DNA from 3 places in the Pseudaminobacter sp. Soil_N_29 genome. Region 2 is predicted to be linked to each of the others. Evidence: predicted binding sites of a transcription regulator. Region 2 holds the regulator's gene; each other region holds the start of a gene.
The links. The regulator PhoB, encoded in region 2, activates phosphate uptake and scavenging genes when phosphate is short. The targets are predictions, from matches to a motif close to TGTCATNNANCTGTCAT.

Region 1 (7,715 bases), on a different contig from region 2:
GCGGAACCGCCCTTTCATCGTGCACCCCGTTCGCGCAACCGGCTGTAGCCGACCGCCCAGAGAAACAAGGCGCAAAGGGCCGCGATCACCAGCATCATGACGATCGAAACCGCGGCGCCAAGCGGCGCATTGTCCTGCTTGAAGAACAGCGTCTGGATGGAGTTGCCGATCATTGTTCCCCCTGGTCCTCCGACCAGCGTCGGCGTGACGTAGTCGCCGACCGTCGGAATGAAGACGAGCAGTGCCGCGGCGATGACGCCCGGCAATGAAAGCGGGAAAGTGATCCGGCGGAAGCGGACCCAGCGGTCGTCGCCGAGGTCCGTGGCGGCCTCCAGCAGCGTGCGATCGACTTTCTCGAGGGAGACGTAGATCGGCAGGATGGCGAAGGTCACCCAGGCATGGATGAGGGTGATGATGACGGCAAAGGGGTTATAGAGAAGGAAGTCCAGCGGCTTATCGATCAGGCCGAGGCTGATCAGCCCTGAATTGATTGCGCCGTTGAAGCCGAGGACGATCTTCCAGGCAAAGACCCGCAGCAGGTAGCTCGTCCAGAACGGAATGGTGATCAGGATCAGCCAGAGCACCTTGTAGCGCTTCACCCGAAAGGCGAGAAAGTAAGCCATCGGGTAGGCGACGAGCAGGACCGCCAAAGTGGCGACCAATGATATCGCCAGCGACTTCAGCAGCAGTATCGCCGGCACGGGATTCTTCAGATAGAAGGGGATGCCGAAATAGACTGTTGCCGTCGCCGAAGGTTCAATAAGGCTCCAGTAGTTGGCGAGCGTAGGCGTCCGATCGATGGCAAAGCCGTGCTGGGTCCAGAAGCTCAGGACAACAAGCGCAAAGAGCGGAGCAAGGAGCACCAGCAGAATCGAGGCGACGAGCCCGTAGCCGACGCTCCGCTTTCGCCATGCCCGCACCTGACGATCCGGCGCGATCTTCATGGCGACTACAGCTTCAGCGCCTTGATCTCTTCCCAGACCTTCTGCTGCTCATTGACAACCGAACTTGGCTGCGGCTCGAACAGGATCGCACTCTTCATGTGCTCGACGGGATCGGTGATGCCCATGGCCTTGACCGCTTCGGGGTCGGATATTTCGAAGGCCTTCATGTTGGCATGACCGAAACCCGAGCCTTCGATCAGGAGCTTGCCGGTTTCCGGAGAGAGCCACGCATCTATGAAGTCATAGGCGAGCGCCGGGTCCGCCTTGCCGGAATTGAGGATCGTCATGCCGCAGAACCAGGTGAAGTACCCCTCCTTCGGCTTGGCATACCTGGCCTCGATCCCTTCCGCGAGAAGGTTCTTCACGGTGTCGTTCCACGCATAGGCAGCGGCGATCTCACCCGAGGCCAGGCCTTGCTGCAGCTCGGTCGAGTCGGTCCAGAGGAAGCGCGAATTCTTCACCGCCTTGGCCCCGAACTCCTTGGCAGCCTGGAGCTTGTCGCCGGTGAGTAGATTGGCGTCACGGTAGCTTACGCCCTTGACCATCTGGCCGATGGCGATAGCGAGCGGATCATCGAGCATCGAAACCTTGCCCTCGAAGGCGTCGTCGTAGAAGATCCCCCAGCTCTCGCCGTCCTTGAAGGCATCTCCAATCAGGTCGGGCCGGTAGGCGATGCTGGCGTTGCCCCAGTCGGCTGGTGCCATCACCACGTCTCCATTCACGACCACGCCGTCTGCCGTCTGAAGCGCGGGGAAAACATCCTTCCAGTTGGAGAGCTTGGCGGTGTCGATCGGCACCGTCAGACCGGCCTCCACGAAGCGTCCGACAGAATAGTTGCAAGGGTGCATGAGATCCGCGGCAAATCCCGCCCGCACCTTGGCCAGCGCTTCTTCTTCCCCACCGAAGGTGGAAAAGCTCGGGGCAGTCCCATGCTTGCCGACATAAGATCGGAAATAGTCGTCACTGTCGTAGCCCGTCCATTCGAGACACGTCAGAACTTCCGCTGCAGCCGACAATCTCGGTGACAAAGTAAGGCCCACGCCGAAAGCGGCTGCACCCTGGAGCATTTGGCGCCTTGTCAGTGCGCCCGATGCCATCCTGTCGATGAACTTGATGCGCTGCATATTGCTCCCCTCCAGTTGATTTTCTGGATATTTATGGAAGCAGCGTAGGAGGATTTTGAATCACGAGTCAATAAGCGGCCTGTCACTGCCACCAGAATCGAAGAATGGGGTGAGGCCCTAAAAGTGGACGTCCGCTATTCCGCTATGGTGAACCTTGGCGACTATTGCGAGCTGGCAGTGATCATCGGCGATGTGACCGGCATCCGGCTCTCGCCGGGACTGATGCGGAGCCGGCCGCAGGCCGTAAGTTCGCTCGTTTTCACGACCGCGTCACGGCTTGTCTCCGGCCCGCAAACGGGCGTCGATGGCTTCGATCACCGGGAGGAGATCGGCAATGGTATCGATCGTGTAGTGGGCGCCCGCTTCGCGCAGCACGCGCCCTGCACGCTGCCGATGCGCGTCCTGGGCCGCCTCGTCCAGCGCCTGCCAGTCGGCGAGCGACAAACCGATTTCATTGCCGCTGGCGACGATACCGACAGCCCACATGCCGGCGGCACGAGCCGAAACCAGACCCGTTGGGCTATCGTCCACCACCACGCAGGCGCGCACATCTGGCGCGCCAAGCGCGATGGCATTGTCCAGAACCATGTCCGGATAGGGCCGACCACGTTTGACATCGCTCACCGTAACACAATGATCAGGCTCATAGCCCTGCGCCTTGGCGAGCGGCATCAGGTTGTTCATCACACTGCGGGGATAGCCCGTGGTGCTGCCGATGGCGATGGCGCGGCTGCGAAGCGCGGCAATGGTTTCGAGCGCCCCCGGAATAAGCGCACTGTAGCGCGCGCACTGGACCTCATCGATGCGCAGGAACGCCGCGTAGAGGCGCTCCACATCCGCTGGTGTGGACGCGGCGCCTTTGCTTGCCTGCCAGCGCTCGGCGACGGCGGGCTGGGCGAGAATCATCTCGAGGTGTTCGCGCTTGGCGGCGCCCATGGGGGCGCGCGCCTCGGCCTCCGAGATGGCCACGCCATCCTCGGCGAAGGCCTCACGAAACGCCGCCACCGGCGCAATGCAACCAAAATCGAGAACCGTGCCGGCCCAGTCAAAAATGGCTGTCGAAACGGGACCGCGAAAATTGTGCCCGAGTGTGTTGGTCTTGTTCATCGTCTTGCCTGGTTGAAACTGGGAAGAGAGCGCGGCAGGCCGCTTAAGCCGTCTGATCAGCGAGTGAGAACCTGCGATTGGCGAGGACATTGCCCCGGGGGGATTGTGTTCATGGCGGGCCGATCTCACATTGCAGCGGCCCTGCGCTAGCGCAATTTGATGACAGCTTGGCGACCGTTGGCGACGAAGTTTGCTCGCAGCCAGGATAATGTCTCTGTGGGCTCTTGCGAGCTAACCGCAAGCCGAGCCTGTCGACCGCCTGATGGGGCGTGGCAGCAGATCTGCTGGCTCTCGGGTGCGGTGATGCCATTGACGTGGCGTATCGCGTTGAGGTCACAGGCGACGAGGACCGCTTTGCGCCAGAAGCGTCGCGAGGTGTACTAGGACCAGCGCTCGCAAAAGGCCTCGATATCGCTTGACTGAAAGTCGGCGAGCCGCGCCATGATTGTCTCGAATGGCCAATCCCACCAAGCAATTGACGTGAGCCTCTCCGCTATCGTTCGCGTAAACCGCTCGCGAATGATCTTTGCAGGAACACCACCGGCGATGGTGTATGGCTGAACGTCCCTGGTGACGACCGCGCCTGCTGCGAGCACGGCACCGTCTCCAACCTTTACACCCGGCAACACGATTACCCCGTGGCCAATCCAGACATCATTCCCGATGACAACGCGATCTTCCCTTCGCTGATCAAAAAAGGAACCGTCGCGCACTGCATCCATTGAGTAATATTCTGGGCAGTAGCTGAAACGATGCATAGACGGCCGGTCCATCGGGTGATTGGGCGCACCAATCCTGACTTCCGCGGCGATAGCGCAGAACTTTCCAATCGTCGCGTCTCCGACAATGCAGCGAGGCCCCAGATAGGAATAATCCCCCAGTTCGACCGTGTGCAGAGAGGTGTCCGCCAAGATCTCGCAGCATCTGCCTATGGTTGAATCTCTTATGCTCGCCGTCGCGTGGACAACGGTCTCCCCGATTTTGGGGCGCTTTGGTTGTGCGGTCGAGCGCATTGACGGTCTCCGGATTTGGGCCTGCCTAACCGGGGACGATCAAGGAAATGTGACACACGGCCGCCAAGGGCGTCTGGGAGCGCGAACGACCGCCACTTTCATTGCTGACCACGCGGAGTGCTGCGCTGGCCGCGGCACTGTTATGCTCGAGGGAAGCTGGGCTCGCTCCTGCAAATGCCCCTGGTGTAATGCCGCGGCGCTTTCGATTGGGCGCCACCCTCCGCGTCAACAGGCGGGTGGCGCGCGGCCAGCTCTTATTCCTGACCGTAGTCTCCACCGCCGCCATCGCCAGAAGCACCGCCGCGATGCATGCCATCACGGAAGAAGTCCTGGATATCCTCTATGGTCAAGTAGCCCTTCTGATCCGCGTCCATCGCCCTGAAGATGCGGGCGTGGAAATCGTTGACCTCGTCCAAGGTCACCTTTCCGTCACCGTTGGCATCCATGACCGCGAAGATGATCTTCAAACCCACGCCGCGCATCCACGGCGGGCCGTGACGGTGCTTGCGCCATCCGCCTTCTTCACGCGCCTCGGCTGCCCGCTCACGCAGCCTTTCGCGCATCATCCCGCCTCTCTCCCCCATCATCTCGGCTCCGGGCCGCCCCGGGCCTCTCGGGGCTTCTGGCCCTCCCTGCTCTTCCATGCGCTGCGCCATCATCTCACGGACGACCTGCCGGATCATCTGGCGCAACTGGTCAGGGCTGATCTGAACTTGCGGCCCGCCTTGTTGTTGCTGCTGGGCCGTCTGATAGGGAGTTTGTTCCTGCGCAAAGCTCGGCGACGCCGGTAGCGCCATCATTAGTCCGGCCACTGCAATGCCTGCCAGCATCTTGACGCGTGTCATGATCTCACTCCTCAGCATTGAAACTTGGAAATTCTGCGCTCGATGGGTCGTGGAGGTGCCCATGCCGCGGCAGCCAGAGTGGGACGGGTTTCCCCAGAAGGCATTGACCCGCATCAATGACGGCAGCCGGTAGTCGAGCCGCTTACTGGACAGTTCGCGACACGTTCAAGCGGGCAGCCGGCACGTGCAATCGTCATGTCCCCTTCGGCACGGCGGTATATACCCGCGTTATGAATGCCTCGAACTCGGCCATGTAGTTGCGCAGGAACTCTTCGGTGGTGGGGTCGGTTACCTCGCCGTCATCGGTGATGAGACCGGGCCGGAACTGGATATAGGCTTCGGGCGCGTTCATCTGCGGCGAATTGCAGAAGCTGAGGACGCTTCGCAGACTCTGCTGCGCCACCGCAGTGCCGATTGCGCCCGGGGAGGTGCCGATGACGGCTGACGGCTTGCGCGTGAACGAGTTGCTGCCATAGGGGCGGCTGGCCCAGTCTATTGCGTTCTTCAGGCCGCCCGGGATCGACCGGTTATACTCCGGAGTCACGAACAGCACGGCGTCGACGGCGGCGATTGCCGCTTTAAACGCTTGCGCCTCCGGTGGGAAATCAGCGTCATAGTCATAGCTGTAAAGCGGCAGTTCCCTGAAGGAAATCTCCTCCATTTCCAGCTCTTTGGGCGCAAGCCGCACCAACGCCGTCGCCAATTTGCGGTTGATCGACGCCGTTGCGAGGCTGCCGATAAGATAGCCGACCTTGTGTTTAGTCATTGGTACGCTCTCCATTCTGCCGGGAAGCATCCGGTCATCTGTTTGGAACGGACCAACCGCTGCGGACACGCCGGAAACAATAAGCCCATGTCTCGGTTTCGTGCTCCACCAAAGGAGCTGCGGTTCCTACGCGTTCCGTTCCGCCGGACCATCGATGTGTAGCGCCTCGGCTGCGCGCTGCACCAACTCGTCCATCACGTTCAGCACATCGTCGGAAAACATGGAGGAGCATTTCAGGGGATTGGGCAAGATAACTGCGCATCGGCCGCTCCAGTCTCCACCGCGGGAGAACAATGCCTGCCGTCTGCCGACGGCAGGCGCTTGGTGGCAATGGCCATTCCACCAAGATTGGAAGACCCGGGAGATGGCGCGCTCTGGCCGGAATTCCAGAGGCAGGCAGCCAAAAAAACGAACTGAGATGAACCACGCTGGGCCATGCGCAGCCTCGCCCGCGTCAGTAAATCGCTGAATGCTCCGCACTGGCTCCAATCCGAAGAAGTAGGCCGGTAAGCCCATCGTTTGAAACCGCGCTTGTGCCACACAATGCTACGGTCAGGGCAAAGTTGCGCTGCAATGCAGTGCCGCTCGTCCGCAAAGACTCTAACCGATGGGCGCGGAAGAAACCTGATGGACACGAGAAAGGTCCGGGCTTCGCAGCGGATGTCGCCAGGCAACAGCAACGTCATCGTGCTGCCGTTACCCGGCGCCTACATGGACGCGGCAACGACTGACAGGAGAGCCCCTCGCCCTGGGAGACGCTGGGGCATCAACGGTGATTTCGTCTCGCTCCTATCCCACGCCGTGCGCAGCCTGCATTCCAGGCCGGCACTGCGGCACGACCACGTCAAGGCCGGCCTTGCCAGGGCGGCCGAATACACCTGGCCGGGCATCACGAAGATATATCTCAAGCTCATGGCGACGGCCGATGCGGTTCATCCCGAACAGCAGGCAGGAGGCGGAGGCGCATTCTGATGGTGGGCAGGGGCAGCAAGGGGCTGGGCGTGTTGGCCGGCGGTGTGGCCGCTGACGCTACCATGCGGAAGGAGCGCGCCACCGGCAGCGCCGAATGGTTGCCCACGCCGCAACGGCCGGCCGAAAGCGCGGTTTCCGATCATGGCAAAAGGTCGCTGCGCATCGCCCTTCTGGGCCAGTTCGGCGTCGGCAATTTCGGCAATGACGGGTCGCTCGAGGCGATGATCCGGACGCTTTCGCGCATCTGCCCCAAGGCCGAACTGACGGTGATCTGCACCGAGCCGGAGGTCGTTGCGGAGACCTTCGGCATCAACACTATCAAGCTGACGCGGCGGGGTATCAAACAACCATGGCTCGATCGGGCGAACCGCCTGCTTGGCCGGCTTCCCTACAAGCTCTATGGTCCTGTCCGCGCCTTCCGTAAGCTTGCCTGCTTTGACATCGTGGTGCTGCCGGGAACCGGCGCCTTCGACGATTTCGGCGACACCCCCTTCGGCATGCCATACGTGTTCTTCAAATGGCTGGCGATGGCAAGGTTGCGTGGCTGCGCGATTGCCTTCGTCAGCATCGGGGCGGGGCCTGCCTATCACTACCTCAGTCGGCTCTTCTTTTCCGGCGCGTCCCGCTGCGCGACGTACCGGTCGTTCCGCGATGTAATTTCCCGCGACTTCGTCTCGTCGCTGGGGATCGACACCAGCGCGGACGAGGTGTTCCCGGACCTTGCGTTCAGTCTGCCGGTGCCCCCGCCACTGGCGCGCTATCCGGGCGCACCGCTGATCGTCGGGCTGGGGGTAATGAACTATCGCGGCCGGACCGGCGAGGGCCAACGCATCTATGAAGCCTACATCGCGAAGCTTGCCGAGTTCGTCGAACTGGTGCTCGGACGCGGTTTTGCGGTTCGCCTGATGTTGGGCCAGGACAACGACCACGTCGCGGTGGTCGAT
Region 2 (7,715 bases):
CCTTCCGGCCCGCCGCCCATCAGGCGGAAGGTGGCGTCCATCGGCGCCACCGTCTGGCCGCTGGTCACCCACCAGGCCGCGCCGCGCCATACCAGCAGCCCGCCCAGCGTGACGATGAAGGCGGGCACCCCCAGATAGGCGATGATGAAGCCGTGCAGCGCCCCGATGGCGAGGCCGACAGTCAGGCCGGCCGCCAGCGCGATGATCCAGATCGACGGATCGCCGAGCGAATAGCCGGCGAAGCGCGGCAGGACGATCGCCTGGGTCACCCCCATGATCATGCCGCATACGCCCAGGATCGAGCCGACCGAGAGGTCGATGTTTCGCGTGACTATGACCAGCACCATGCCCGTCGCCATGACAGCGACCGACGAGGACTGCACCGAAAGGTTCCAAAGGTTGCGCGGGGTCAGGAACAGGCCGTTCGACAGTATGTGGAAGCCGATCCAGATCAGCAGCAGCGCGCCGACCATGCCCAGCATGCGCGTGTCGAGTTCCGTCGCCTGCAGGAAACGCCCGATGGCCCCGGCCTCCGAGGCTCGCGCCCGGTCCGCAAGCCCGTGCCCGGCGGTGTCCTGCGCCGCGGGTTCCTGCGTTGTCACTTCGGTCATGACACCCTCCCGCCCGGTCCGGTCTTGCGCCGGTCTCAGGACATCATCCTAGCGCACGCCCTTGGAAACACGGAATCGATTTTCCGGAGAGGCACTTTGTACGAACTGAATGCCGCGCGCCTGACCGGGCATGCGGCGGCGAATGAAACGCCGCGGTTTCTCCTCAAACCGCGGCGTCCAACGAGCCGGACAGCGGCAGGCGGCCGCGTCTTGCCCGCCCCGTGCGGAACCGAACGAGCCTTGTGGCAAGCGTCCGGCCTAGTCGCAGGCTGCGACCGACCCCGCCTTCACGCCCTGGCAGACCACGTCCTTGGAAACCCAGCCGGCGTCGATGACGACGTTGAGGTTGTCCTTGGTGATCGGCATCGGCTTGAGGAAGACCGAGGTCATCTCGACCTTGTTGGGGCCATCCGACCACTTGGTCGCGTTCGGGATCTCATCCATCTTCTTGCCGTCGGCGAGCTGCGCCGCGATCTCGGCCGCGGCCTTGCCCAGCTCACGCGAATCCTTCCACACCGACACGGTCTGCGTGCCGAGCGCGATGCGGTTGAGCGCGGCATGGTCGCCGTCCTGGCCCGAAACCGGCACCGAGCCGGCCAGGCCCTGTGCCTCGAGCGCCGCCACCGCGCCACCGGCGGTGCCATCGTTGGAGGCCACCACCGCGTCAACCTTGTTGTCGTTGGCGGTCAGAAACTGCTCCATGTTCTTCTGGGCGTTGGCCGGCAGCCAGCCGTCGGTATAGGCCTCGCCGACATTCTTGATCTTGCCGGCGTCGATGGCCTCCTTCAGCACTTCCATCTGGCCGGCGAAGAGGAAGTCGGCGTTCGGGTCGGCGCCGTTGCCCTTGATGAAGACGTAGTTGCCTTCGGGCTTCACGGCATAGACGGCCTTGGCCTGCAGGCGGCCGACTTCCTTGTTGTCGAAGGTCAGGTAGAAGGCATCCTTGTTCTCGATCAGGCGGTCGTAGCCCACCACCGGAATGCCCTCGGCCACGGCCTTCTCGACCGCCGGCCCGATGGCGCTGGCGTCCTGCGCCAGGATGATCAACGCGTTGGCGCCCTGCGAGATCAGGCTTTCCACGTCGGTCAGCTGCTTGGCCGCCGAGGACTGGGCGTCGGCGGAAATGTATTTGTCGCCCGAAGCTTCGAGGGCGGCCTTGATCGCCGCTTCGTCGGTCTTCCAGCGCTCCTCCTGGAAGTTCGACCAGGAAACGCCGATGATCTTGTCCTTCGCCTGCGCCACGCCTGCCAGCGACACCGACAGCGCGACACCCGCCAGCAAGGCGGTTGCAAACATCTTCATGATTTCCTCCCTGCGCCCCCTCCAGGGCGCGATGACGATGGCCTGGGGCCCTTGTCGAGGCTATTATTTCGAACCTCGAAAAAATAGTGTCGTAACCCTGAAGTTCTGTCAACATCCCGCCGAAGGTTGACGCGGCGCACGCGAACTGGAATCTGCGCAGCGCAACAAGGCTCCGGGAGGAAATGCCGAAATGCCGGTGGCGATCCGTCACGACGATCTGCGCAAGCGCAACCGCGCCATGGTCATCGCGGCCGTGCGGCGCGCGGGCCAGCCGTCCCGCACCGAGATCGCGGGGACCACGGGCCTCAGCCATTCCACCATCTCGGCCATTTCCGCCGACCTCATCGCCGAAGGCATCCTCGCCGAAAAGGCGGCTGAAGCCGCAAGCTCGAAGCGCGGCCGCCCGCAGGTAGCGCTCGGCCTCGCCCCGGAAGCCGCCGAAGTCATCACCGTGGTGCTGTCGCTCAATTTCCTGTCGGTCGCCGTGGTCGATTACGCCGGGCAGGTGGTCGCATCGGAAGAGCGCCGGCTGGAGACGCTGGCCACCGGGCGCGAAGCGCTGCTCGGCGACTGCGTCGCCATGGTGCGCCGGCAGGTCGAGGCCCGCCGGGCCGCCGGCCATCGCGTGCTGCGCATCGGCATGGCCGTGCAGGGCATCACCGATGCCGGATCGCGCATGATGCTGTGGTCGCCCATCACCCCGCACGCGGATCTCGAATTCGCCGACCGGCTCGAAGCCGCCACCGGCATCCCCGCCACCGTGGAGAACGACTGCAACATGATCGCGGTGGCGCTGCGCTGGCGAAAGCCAGAGCGCTACCGCAACGACTTCATCGCCATCCTGCTCTCGCACGGCATCGGCATGGGAATGGTGTTGAAGGGGGAACTCTTCACCGGCACGCAATCGTCGGGCTGCGAGTTCGGCCACATGATCCACCGGCCCGATGGCGCGCTGTGCCGCTGCGGCCGTCGCGGCTGCGTGGAAGCCTATGCCGGCAACTACGCCATCTGGCGCAATGCGCGCGGGGAAAGCGAGGACCAGGCGCCGCTGGCCGACATTTCGGACGAGGAGATACGCGCCATGGCCGACAGGGCGCGGGCAGCCGATGGACCGGAGCGCGAAGCCTTCCGCATCGCCGGCGAAGCCATCGGCTTCGGCCTCGGCAGCCTGTTTGCGCTGATCGACCCCGCGCCCGTCGCGCTGGTCGGCATCGGCGCGACCGCCTTCGACCTCATCGAGCCGGCGCTGCGCTCAGCTATCGACAAGACCGCGGGCGGCCAGCACAACAAGGCGATCTCCTTCGACACCTTGCCGAACGAACGGCCGCTGATCCGCGAAGGCTGCACAATGAACGCCCTCACCTTCGTCGACCGGGAGATCTTCGCGCCCGGCCCTGCCCTGATAAGCGCCGCGGGGGCGGCCTGAGCCGCGGCCAGCCGGGCTCAATCCTCCCGGATGGCGTAGCCCGAGCCTCGGATGGTGCGGATCACGTCCGGCAGGTTGCCGGGATTGATCGCCTTGCGCAGCCGGCCCACATGCACGTCCACCGTGCGCTCGTCGATATAGATCGTCTCGCCCCAGACATTGTCGAGCAGCTGCCCGCGCGAGAAGACGCGGCCGGGGTGGCGCATCATGAATTCCAGCAGGCGGAATTCCGTGGGCCCGAGCTTGATCTCGCTCTTGCCGCGATAGACGCGGTGCGCCTCGCGGTCGAGCATGATGTCGCCCACCTTCAGCACGCTGGACAGAACCTCGGGCTTGGCACGGCGCAGCAGCGCCTTCACCCGCGCCATGAACTCCGGCGTCGAGAACGGCTTGACCAGATAGTCGTCGGCGCCGGTGGAAAGGCCCCGCACGCGGTCGCTCTCCTCGCCGCGCGCCGTCAGCATGATGATGGGCAGGCGCTCGGTCTCGGGGCGCATCCTCAGGCGGCGGCACAGTTCGATGCCGGAGACCGCCGGAAGCATCCAGTCCAGCACCAGAAGGTCGGGCACGTTCTCCTGCAAGCGGATTTCCGCCTCGTCGCCGCGCGGCACGACCTCGACCTGGTAGCCTTCCGATTCCAGATTGTAGCGGAGCAGGACGCCCAGCGGCTCCTCGTCCTCCACCACCATGATTTTTGGGGCGATCATCACTTTTCCGGTCTCCCGCTCAGGTCGTCGATTCCGGCGCCGAAAGCGAGGTCTCGTCGAACTTCGGCCGGTTGGGCGGCAGCTGCTGGCCGGTCATCACATAGTAGGCGTTCTCGGCGATGTTGGTGACATGGTCGCCGATGCGTTCCAGGTTCTTGGCGCAGAACAGAAGATGCGTGCAGGCGGTGATGTTGCGCGGATCCTCCATCATGTAGGTCAGCAGCTCGCGGAACACTGAGGTGTACTTCACGTCGATGTTCTCGTCCGCCGCGCGCAGCGCCTTCAGGCCTTCGGGCTGGCGCGTCACATATCTGTCGACCACGCCGTTGATCTGCTCCAGTACCATGTCCGACATCGTCTCGATGGAATGGGCGAGGCTGCGGGGCGTGGCGCTCTCGCCCACGGCGCCGACGCGCTTGGCGATGTTCTTGGCAAGGTCGCCGATGCGCTCCAGGTCGCCGGCCATGCGGATCGCGCCCACCACGGCGCGCAGGTCCTGCGCCATGGGCTGCCGCTTGGCGATCAGCGTGATGGCGCGGTCGTCCAGCTCGCGCTGGCGCGCGTCCATCACCGCGTCGTCGGAAATCACCCGCTGGGCAAGCGCATTGTCGGAATTGACCAGCGCCCGGATGGCGCCACAGACCATGGCGCCGGCCAGATCGCCCATGTCCCGCAGCAGCCGGTCGATGTGCCCCAGTTCCTCGTCAAAGGACGTGACGGTGTGTTTGCCCATGATCATGTCTATGCAATCCTTTGTCCGGCGTGCGGATCAACCGCGGGTCAGCCAAACCGGCCGGTAATGTAGTCCTGCGTGCGCTTGTCGTCGGGGTTGGTGAACATCTTGTCGGTGTCGCCCTCCTCGACCAGCTGGCCCAGATGGAACATGGCCGTGCGCTGCGATACGCGCGCCGCCTGCTGCATGGAGTGGGTGACGATGACGATGGTGTAGTTCTGGCGCAGCTCGTCGATCAGTTCCTCCACGCGCGCGGTGGCGATCGGATCGAGCGCCGAGCACGGCTCGTCCATCAGGATCACCTCGGGCGAAACGGCAATGGCGCGGGCGATGCACAGGCGCTGCTGCTGGCCGCCGGAAAGCCCGGTGCCCGGCTCGTTGAGACGGTCCTTCACCTCGTTGAACAGGCCGGCCTTCTTCAGGCTGGTCTCGACGATGGCATCCAGGTCGGCCTTCTTGCGGGCGAGGCCGTGGATGCGCGGGCCATAGGCAACGTTCTCGTAAATCGACTTCGGAAACGGGTTCGGCTTCTGGAACACCATGCCCACGCGGGCGCGCAGCTCCACCACGTCGATGCTCTTGTCGTAGATGTCCTGTTCGTCCAGCGTGATCTGGCCGGTCACGCGGGCGCTGTCGATGGTATCGTTCATGCGATTGAGGCAGCGCAGGAAGGTCGACTTGCCGCAGCCCGAAGGCCCGATCAGCGCCGTCACCTGGTTTTCGCGCACGTCGAGGTCGACGTCGAACAACGCCTGCTTGTCGCCATAGAACACGCACACCTTGCGGCCGCGCATCTTGATGATTTCCTTGGGCGTACCGTTCATCTTGTCGTTCACCGCGTTCTCGAGTGCCACTTCCGTCATGATGTTCATACTAAAGCATCCTTCGCCTACCAGCGCCGCTCGAAACGCCGTCGCAGCACGATGGCCGTGATGTTCATGGCCATCAGGAACACGAGCAGGATGATGATGGCGCCCGACATGCGCTCCACGAAGGCGCGCTCGGCCTCGTTGGCCCACATGTAGATCTGCACCGGCAATGCGGTCGCCGGTTCCAGCGGCGTCGCCGGATAGTCGGCCACGAAGGCGACCATACCGATCAGCAGCAGCGGCGCCGTCTCGCCCAGCGCGCGCGCCAGGCCGATGATGGTGCCGGTGAGGATGCCCGGGGTTGCCAGCGGCAATATGTGCTGGAACACCATCTGCATCTTGGAGGCGCCGAGGCCAAGGGCGGCCGAGCGGATCGAGGGCGGCACGGCGGCGAGGGCGGCACGGGTCGCGATGATGATGGTTGGCAGCGTCATCAGCGTCAGCACCAGGCCGCCGACCAGGGCGGCCGAACGCGGCAGGCCGAGGAAGTTGATGAACACCGACAGGCCGAGCAGGCCGAAGACGATCGACGGCACCGCGGCCAGGTTGTTGATGTTGACCTCGATCAGGTCGGTCAGGCGGCTCTTCTTGGCGAATTCCTCGAGATAGATCGAGGCCGCCACGCCGATGGGCAGCGCCAGCAACAGCACGATCACCATCATGTAGAACGAGCCGATGATCGCCACGCCCATGCCCGAGGTTTCCGGCCGGCTGGAGGCGCCGAAGGTGAACAGGCCCTTGTTGAAATGCTCGGCCAGCGAACCGTCGGCGGCAAGCTGATTCATCCATGCCACCTGCTGGTCGGAAACCTTGCGCCGGCTTTCGTCCACCGAAAGGTCGATCTGGCCCTTGAAGGCGGAATCGATGTTGGCGGCAACGAGGATGTCGACATTGCGCGTCGTGCCGATGACCGACGGGTCGTCCATAACCACCGCGCGCAACTGCGCCCGCACGCCGTCCGAAAGGAAACCCTTGAGCTTGCGAATGGCAGCCTTGTCGTGCGGGTCGATGCCCAGCTTCGCCACAAGCGCGCTTTCGGCCAGCTTGGGATAGTTGGCCGTGATGAGCACGTTCGGGTCGGTCGCGCGCTTGCCTTCGGGGTCGATGACCTTCTCGTTGAAGGTGATCGGCAGCGTCACCGTCGTCTGCCAGAAGGCGGTGTAGCCCTTGGAGACCACGGAGGTCAGCATCACCGCCAGGAACACCAGGCCGATGGAAATCGCCAGCATCCCATAGATGCGGAAACGACGCTCGGCGGCGTAGCGGCGCTTCAGGCCGATGTCGCGGCGCGGGCGCGCAACGGTGCCGCTGGTAATGCCGTTCAAGGGAATGTCGGTCATTCGTACTGTTCCCGGTACTTGCGCACGATGTAGAGCGCGAAGATGTTCATCACCAGCGTCAGGGCAAACAGCGTGATGCCGAGCACAAAGGCCACCAGCGTCTGCGGCGAGTTGAACTCAAGGTCGCCGGTGAGCTGGTTGACGATCTTCACGGTGATGGTGGTCATCGCCTCGAACGGGTTGAGCGTCAGGTTGGCGGCCACGCCGGCGGCCAGCACCACGATCATGGTCTCGCCGATGGCGCGCGAGGCAGTGAGCAGGATGGCACCCACGATGCCCGGAAGTGCGGCCGGCAAAATAACCCGCTTGATGGTTTCCGAGCGCGTCGCGCCGAGCCCCAGCGAGCCGTCGCGCAGGGCGCGGGGAACCGCGGTGATGATGTCGTCGGAGAGCGAGGAAACGACCGGGATGAGCATCACGCCCATCACCAGGCCGGCGGTCAGGATGCTCTGGGCCTGGATGAAACTGGTGCCGCCAGCAAGTGCCGCACTCAGGTCGCGCAGGAAGGGCCCGAGCGTCACCAGCGCGAAGATACCGTAGACGATGGTCGGGATGCCCGCCAGCAGCTCCAGCGCCGGCTTGACCGTGGCGCGCAGCCTGGGCGAGGCGTATTCGGCCATGTAGACGGCCGACATCAGCCCGACCGGCACGGCCACCAGCATGGCCACGAACGCGATGTAGAGCGTGCCGGCCAGGAGCGGGATCAGGCCGAACTGGCCTTCCGCCC
Region 3 (7,715 bases), on a different contig from region 2:
GGGGCGGCCGATCGCATGCAGATCGAGCACCATGCGCAGGCTGTCGCCCACGCGGACGCGTGGATCAAGTGCCGCCATGCTGTCCTGGAACACGGGCTGGATGAGCCGGCGGAACTGCGCGATCGCGCGCCCCTTGAGCCGGTAGGGATCCTGTCCGGCCACCGCAACGGACCCGGAAGTCGGTTGCATCAGCCGGAGCAGGACGCGGGCTAGCGTTGATTTGCCCGATCCGCTCTCCCCGACCGCTCCGTAAATGCTGCCAGAGGGCACGGTCAACTCGATCCGGTCGAGGGCAAGCCGCCCGTTCGATCTCTGCGGCCAAGCACCGCGATAGGCTGCGCATACATTTTCGAGTCGGATTGCCGGCGTCATGGGATCGGGTTCCAGCATAGCAAGGTAGAGTCATCGAGGATTCGGTTCGGCGGCGCGACCGAGCAGACCCCTGTCGCGCGCGGGCAGCGCGGTGCAAAGGCGCAGCCGTCAGAAAGCGTCGCCGGATCCGGGGGATGGCCGTCGAGGCGGCCCGTACGCGTCGGGGCTTCCGGCAAGGCGGCAATCAGGCCGGCTGTATACGGATGGCGCGGCCTCGTGAAGACAGCAGCAAGCGGTCCGCGCTCGACAATCCGGCCGGCATACATGACGGCGACGTGCTGGGCGATCTGCGCCACCACGCCAAGATCATGAGTGATGAACAGCATGGCCATGCCGTGCTTCGCCTGCAGCGCGCGCAGCAGATCGAGGATGCGGGCCTGGACCGTCACGTCGAGCGCGGTGGTCGGCTCGTCGGCAATCATCAGCTTCGGTTGACGGATCGCCGCGATCGCAATGATCACCCGCTGGCGCTGGCCGCCGGAAAGCTGATGCGGATAGGCCCGATATCGGGCGTCTGGCTCCGGCAGTCCGACGGCGGCGATCATCTCCCGTGCCAGTCTTTCGGCGGCGATCGGGCTGAGTTCCGGGTTTGCCGCCCGGGCAGCCTCGGCAATCTGCGGGCCGACGCGCATCACCGGATTGAGGCCGGAGAGCGCCTCCTGCGAGACCAGCGCGACTTCGCGCGCCCTCAGGTGCTTCAGGCGCTCTGCCGGGGCGCCAAGAAGCTCCTCGCCCTGAAGGCGGATGCTTCCCTGCATCGAGGCAGCCGAGGCGACGAACGGCGGCGCGTGAAGGTCGAGGATCGACTTGCCCAGCGCCGATTTTCCGGATCCGCTCTCGCCGACAAGTGCTGTGACCTCGCCTGCAGCGAGATCGAGATCGATGCCTCGAAGAACCGACACGTCCCCGCGCGCGGTGCTAAAGTCCAGTCGAAGGTTGCGGATGGAGAGAAGTGTTTCAGCCATTGCGCCACTCGTCGACTTGATCCCGCAGCGCATCGCCAATGATCTGGAACAGCAGCGTGATGGCGACGATCACCAGCGCCGGCACGCCGGAAATCCACCAGGCGTTGACGAGATGGTCGCGTCCGTCGCCGATCATGCGACCGAGCGAAGCTGTGGGCGGCTGGACGCCGACGCCGAGAAAGGAAAGACCCGCCTCCATCAGCAGAACGCCAGGAAAGCTGAGCGTCAGGATGACCACAAGCGGCGAAAGCAGATTGGGAAGCACATGCCGAAGCGCGATGGCGACAGGGCCAAAGCCCAGGACCCGGGCCGCTTCCATATAGCCCTGTTCGCGAATCGACAGCACCTCGCCGCGCACCAGCCGGGCATAGCCCTCCCATTTGACGAGGCCGATCATCACCACCAGCACCCATGTGCCGGTGCCGAGCAGGGCGATGCCGCACAGCATCAGCAATAGGTTGGGCAGCGAAATGAACACGTCGACGAAGGTCATCAGCACCCGGTCGGTCCACGGACCGCCGAGACCCGCAGCGATGCCGATGGCGATGCCAAGGGCGGCCGAAAAGATGAGGCCAAGGGCGGCGATGCCGAACGAGGTGCGGATGCCCCATAGGCAGCGCGAGAGCAGATCGCGGCCGATCTGGTCGGTGCCGAGCGGAAACTGCCAGTTTCCGCCAGGAAGCCAGGCCGGCGGCACAGAGCGGCGCAGGAGATCGACCGCATTGGGATCGTGCGGGCTGAGCCAGGGCGCAAGCGCCCCGGCGATCAGGATGAGCGCCAGCGCAGCGGTGGCGAAACGGAGCCGGCGCGGAGAGGGCGATGCGGCCATACTGGAAGCGGCCATCTCAGCCCTCCACCCGGACACGCGGATCGGCAAGCATATAGGCAAGGTCCACGAACAGATTGATGAAGACGACGATGCCGGCATAGGCGATCACCCCCATCTGCAGCACAGGAAAGTCGCGCTGTTCGACGGAGGAGACGAGAACACGCCCGACGCCCGGCAGCGAATAGACGGCCTCCACGAAAACCGAGCCATTGACGAGACCGGCAATCTCCAGCCCGAGCACGGTGATCAGCGGGATCATGGCATTGCGCAACACGTGACGCCGGGCGATCGCGCCTTCACGAAGCCCTTTGGAGGCTGCAGTCATCACATAGGGCTTGCCGATCGTGTCGAGCATTGCCGCACGCATGAAACGGGCAACGCCTGCAATCATCGGCACGGCCAGAGTCAGTACCGGAAGGATGTAGTGGGCTGGCGATTCAAGCCCCGAGGTTGGCAGCAGCCGCCAGTAGTAGCCGAAACAGAGGATCAGGCCGATGCCGAGCACGAAATGCGGAACCGCATAGCCGAGAAAGGCAATGCCCATCAGCGAGCGTTCCGCGACGCTGCCGCGCTTCAGCGCCGAGATGGCGCCCAGGGGAATGCCGATGGCAATCGCCACGACAAGCGCCAGCGCACCGACCGACAGGGTCGCCGGCAGGCGATCGGAATACATCTTCCAGACCTGCTCCTCGGTAAAGAGCGAGCGGCCGAAATCCCCGGTGAGGATATGGCTGAGATAGATCGTGAACTGGTCGGCAAGCGGCAGGTCGAGATTCCAGCGGTGATAGAGCGCTTCGGCGTGCTCGGTGGTCACGCCCTCCGGAAACATCGATTCGAGCGGATCGCCCGAAAACCTGACGGTGAGGAACGCGATCAGCAGCACGAAGAACATCGTCACGAGCGCGCGCAACAATCGCCAGAGGAAAAAGCGAAGCATGGAACTGTCTTTCATGGCAAGAGGGGCGGAAGCAAAGGCCTCCGCCCCCGATGCGGACGTCACTTGGTGACGTCGACCTCGCCGGCACGCAGCGGCAGCACGTAGGGGCGGTCGTTCGCCGGAATGCGGAAGCTGAAGCCCTTGCGCATCGCGTAGAGTTCATAGGGCTGGTAAAGCGAGATCCAGCCTGATTCCTGATCGCCGATCTCCAGAAGCTTGCGATAGGCATCGCTTCTCTCGGCCGGATCCGTACCAAACCGCGCTATCTCATAGGTCGCGGCCCATTCCGGGCTCTGCGGTTGCCAAAGCTTCTGCTGGTAGGTCCAGGACGACTGAGACCAGTGGGTATCCATCACGCCCATCGGATCAGGATAGTAGAGCGGGTTCGACCAGGCTCGGAAGTTTGCCTTCTCGTAATCGTATTTCTCGATTTGCTGGAGTTCGAGATTGATGCCGCATTCCTTCCACTGCTGCTGGATCACCTGGGCGGCGAGATCGCCGTACAGATAGTAGCTCTTGGTGAACTGGGCGACGACCGGCTCGCCCTTGTAGCCGGCTTCGGCGAGCAGCCGCTTGGCCTCCGCCGGATCGTATTTCTCGGTCGTATAGGCGGGATCGTAATAGGGCGAACCAAATTCCTTGTACTGCAATGCGGTGGCCGCTGCTGCCTTTCCAGCCCACAGACCATCGACAAGCGCCTTGGAGTCGGTGCAGTAGCGCATCGCCTTGCGGACGCGCGGGTCGGCCGTCGCGCCGTTGCTCATGTTGACGACCCAGACATGGTACATCGGCCAGACGACCCCCATGGTCTCGACACCGTCGACCTTGAGCGCGCTTTCCTGATCCGGCGGAATATTGGTGATCAGGTCGAACTCGCCGTTAACGAGACCGGTCACGCGGCTGGCCACTTCCGAGACCTTCTGGAAGGTCAGTTTGTCGAACGGCGCCGGCTCGCCCCAGAAATCACCGAAGCGCTCCATGACGACCTTGTCCTTGGCGACAAACTGGCTGACCTTGTAGGGTCCAGTGCCGACCGGGTGCAGCGCCGCCTCGGCAAAGCCGAGCTTGTCGTAGTGCTCCTTGGAGGTGATGCCGGCCTGGCGCGACGAGATCAGCGTCTCGAACAGCGGCTCCGGCTTGATCGTGTGGATGCGCACGGTCGACGAGTCGACCACTTCCACGTCCTTGAAATTGTAGAACCAGCGGCCCCAGGTCGAGAAGAATTCCGGATCTTCGTGATGGAACACGCGGTTGAGCGAGAAGGCGACGTCTTCGGCATCCATGACGGTGCCGTCATGCATCTTGACGCCATCGCGCAGCTTCAGTTCCCAAACCGTAGGCTCGATCTTCTTCCACTCGGTGGCGAGCCCGGGCTTGAACGAGACGGAATCGGAAAACAAGTCGCGCTCGATCAGCGTGTCGTAGACCTGATAGAGCATGGGAGCGCTATCGTTTCCGGTCTGGGACTGAACGTCAAAATTGTCGATCTGCGTGGGCAGCGCGATGCGCAGTTCGGCCGCCGCCGCGGGAAGCACGGTGGAGGCGGCGAGAAACGCCGCAAGCGCTGCGGAAGTGGTAATGCTTTTCATGGTGTCCATCTTCTTTAGGGGTTGATTTCGGCTGCCTGGTCGAACCAGAGCGGATTGGTCCAGGCGCGCCGGCCCTGCCGATCGGCGACGGCAATTCGGCACCAGGCGCCGTGAAAGCGCGAGACGTCGAGCCGCACTTCGGTCAGCTCCTCTCCTTCCGGGGCGGCATGAGCGCGCACATTGTCGCTGACCGGCCCGACGGCCATCACCGCGGCGGCCGGCGAACAACGGACGACGAGCGTATCGCCCTCGCGGCTGATGTCGTGGATCTCCGGTCCCTGGCTGGCGTAGAATGCGCCGGCATGCAGGGCTGCGAGCAGGGCCTCGGGGGTGTTCTGCTCGGCCTTCACCATCACCCAGCCGCCGAATGCATCGCCGTTTTTCCAGTGGCTGTCATCGACGGCGATGGCCAGGAGGCGGCGCCCTTCGGAAAGCAGCGCATCGAGCATGACGAGCCCGTCGCCGCGGTCGGTATGCACCTGGCTGGTGTGGTTGTAGACTTCGACGGCCTGCGCGGCATCGATGGCTCGGCCATCCTCGATCGTCAGTTGATACCAGTGCGGATGGGCGATGGCCACGAAGGCACCGGCAGCACGGGCGCGGGCGGCGATTTCCGGGCCGGTTTCCTCTGGCGTCGGCGGTGCAAAGTCCAGGGGCAGGCCGACGGCGAGGATATGCCACTCGACGCCCCGTGCGGTCGCGGGCGCATGCAGTTCGGCGCCGAGGATCGTGTTGAAATCGTCGGTGCGGAACGCTCGGGTATCGGTAAGCGGAAAGCCGTATTTGGCGCGAAAATGATCGCTGACGACGGTGAAGTCGTAGCCGGCCGCGCGGTAACGCCGGCAGGCCTCCCCGGCATCGATCGTGCCGTCAGAGGCCGATGAATGTCCGTGCAGGTTGCCCTTCCAGAACCGTCCGGGTGCCTGAAATGCCTGAAGCATCGTTCGTTCGTCTCCTGTCGTCCGCACTGTTGCGGGCTGGTGTGGGGAGGACACAACGGTACTTCCGTGACACGCCTGTTACAGAAGCGCGGTTCGGCGGAGCTTTCACATTAGTTTCACGCCAGGTTGGCAACTTGGTCGAGCAATGCGGAACGGACGGAGTTGAGTCGCCATGGTGACGATGGAGACCGACGGCGACGAAGCCTGGCGGCAGATTCATGACAAACTTGCCGAAGCGATCCGCACGGGCGAATTCGCCGACGGCAGCTATCTACCGCCGCAGGCAGAGTTGATGGAGAGGTTCGCAACCGGCCGCCACGCGCTGCGCCGTGCGCTCAGGGCACTCAAGCAGGACGGGATGATCGAAGGCGGCCAGGGCGCACGAAGCAGGGTGACCGGCAGTCGGCTGCAACTGCCCGTATCGATCCGCACGCGCTTCTCGACGGCCGTGGAAAGCATGGGCCTTCCGGGCAAGGCGGCGCTGCTGTCGGCCCGCCGCCGCATTCCCAACCCGCGGATCGCCCGCCTGCTCGGCCTTTCACGCCTGGTGCCGGTGCCGGTGGCGGTCATCGTGCGCAGTGTCGCCGGGAGGCCCGTCTCGCTGTCGTATCATCACTTCTCGCCGACGGTCGTATCCCAACTGCCCGCGATCCCTGCGGACAATCCGAGTATTACGCAGTTGTTCAGATCTCTCGGCATCCCCGATTTCATCCGCCACGATACCTATGTCAGCGCGAGACTACCTGGCGAGACTGAAGCCGTGGAGCTCAAGGTTCGGCGCAGTGAACCGGTCCTGACGGTCATCGGCCAGAATCTGACTCCGAACGGCGAACCGCTCGAAATTTCCGAGTCGGTTTTCCGAGCTGACAATCTCGACCTGCTATTCAGTTTCCCGGCGGCCATGCCCCACAACATTAGACGCCGTGGCCAATCTATTTCATAAAGCCGGGAGGCGTTGCAGCAGGGTCTTGCTACCGCCAAGACACCCACCTTCCAATTGCGCAAAACTTGGACGGGTGAACCTCCACGTGACCGGTTACGGCCGAATTCAGGCGCGTCGTGACCGACTTCATTGGACGACAGGAGGCGCTACTTTCTTCGATTAAGACGCAATACATGACCGGTGAAGAAAAGGCATTGTAGCTGGATCAGGCGAATATACTCGATGGTTTTCAGCGGCGTTTCACGAAGCAAGAGGCGCGGCCAGAGCAGTCCAAATTTCGAGCTGATCTTCTCAATCTCTATGGCAAGTGCCTCATCACAGACTGCCGCGTAGAGGCCGTTTTGTAAGCCGCTCACGTCATCCCCTTCTCGGAGAGCGTCAGCTATCGCAATGATACGAGCAACGGCCTCATTCTCCGCGCCGACACCCACGCGCTGTTTGACAAATTCCCCATCGCCCTTCACCCGATGCGGAACGAAGTGGTTGTTGCGCCAGTACTTTGCGGGACGTCCTACGGAAAGCTTGCAGGGCAAGCGGTCAAACACCGAGCCGCCGTCGACTTCGTTAGACACCACTACACGTTCTTCCGGGCGGCATTCCAACAGGGCTGAACTGGGCCCGTCCTGTTCCGGCGGGCTCGACTACTAAATCCATTCCACGGATTACAACTGCCTGCAAGCAGCAGCATGTTCGTCACTTTGCAAAGTGCCATTTGGGCCATATCCGGGGTGCTAGAGCCTTCGACTTCAACGTCCGCTACTCGCGCGGCTCTTGTCACAAGCCGCCAGTCTGCTGACGGCCCCCATCCCGCCATTAAACTTCAAAGGCACCGACGACCGCTCCCAGTGCTTCTACGACCGAGTAGAACGTCGCCCCGAACAGCATGTTGTTGGATTTCGGCGACGCAGGGGGCTGCTACGCGCCGGTGCTACTTCGAACATAACATCGCATAACTCAGTCAAGCTATCGCCAGTGAGAAGCCCGGACGAGAAAGGGCCAAGCAGCTTGCGCGCGGGTCATGCGGATGCCCGGGATCGCGCGCAGCAGGTTTTGGCTTCTCTCATGAAGCGGGAGTTCAAAGTTGCGTCGGCGGTTTGAACGCGATCTTCTGCAGCCAGTCTCGCTTTTGCTCGAGCGAC

Region 1: a site for PhoB is predicted at 3,335-3,351, ahead of phnX (phosphonoacetaldehyde hydrolase). Genes of this name have one in related genera too.
Region 3: a site for PhoB is predicted at 5,700-5,716, ahead of AC3A4H_RS01210 (PHP domain-containing protein). Genes of this name have one in related genera too.

The regions. Positions count from the first base shown of each region.
Region 1 is NZ_JBDGLC010000014.1:6,805-14,519, reverse strand. Features, by position in the region: gene AC3A4H_RS22705 (ABC transporter permease) at 1-18, opposite strand, end outside; gene AC3A4H_RS22700 (ABC transporter permease) at 15-944, opposite strand; gene AC3A4H_RS22695 (ABC transporter substrate-binding protein) at 950-2,068, opposite strand; gene phnX (phosphonoacetaldehyde hydrolase) at 2,339-3,175, opposite strand; gene AC3A4H_RS22685 (DapH/DapD/GlmU-related protein) at 3,556-4,188, opposite strand; gene AC3A4H_RS22680 (EF-hand domain-containing protein) at 4,443-5,033, opposite strand; gene AC3A4H_RS22675 (NADPH-dependent FMN reductase) at 5,227-5,799, opposite strand; gene AC3A4H_RS22670 (hypothetical protein) at 6,427-6,771, shown strand; gene AC3A4H_RS22665 (polysaccharide pyruvyl transferase family protein) at 6,771-7,715, shown strand, end outside.
Region 2 is NZ_JBDGLC010000009.1:193,727-201,441, forward strand. Features, by position in the region: gene AC3A4H_RS20120 (sugar ABC transporter permease) at 1-611, opposite strand, end outside; gene xylF (D-xylose ABC transporter substrate-binding protein) at 870-1,913, opposite strand; gene AC3A4H_RS20130 (ROK family protein) at 2,104-3,339, shown strand; gene phoB (phosphate regulon transcriptional regulator PhoB) at 3,357-4,046, opposite strand; gene phoU (phosphate signaling complex protein PhoU) at 4,066-4,779, opposite strand; gene pstB (phosphate ABC transporter ATP-binding protein PstB) at 4,827-5,651, opposite strand; gene pstA (phosphate ABC transporter permease PstA) at 5,669-6,988, opposite strand; gene pstC (phosphate ABC transporter permease subunit PstC) at 6,985-7,715, opposite strand, start outside.
Region 3 is NZ_JBDGLC010000001.1:251,353-259,067, reverse strand. Features, by position in the region: gene AC3A4H_RS01235 (ABC transporter ATP-binding protein) at 1-372, opposite strand, end outside; gene AC3A4H_RS01230 (ABC transporter ATP-binding protein) at 369-1,337, opposite strand; gene AC3A4H_RS01225 (ABC transporter permease) at 1,330-2,181, opposite strand; gene AC3A4H_RS01220 (ABC transporter permease) at 2,183-3,103, opposite strand; gene AC3A4H_RS01215 (ABC transporter substrate-binding protein) at 3,163-4,692, opposite strand; gene AC3A4H_RS01210 (PHP domain-containing protein) at 4,707-5,633, opposite strand; gene AC3A4H_RS01205 (GntR family transcriptional regulator) at 5,806-6,576, shown strand; gene AC3A4H_RS01200 (HNH endonuclease) at 6,936-7,187, shown strand; gene AC3A4H_RS01195 (hypothetical protein) at 7,652-7,715, opposite strand, start outside.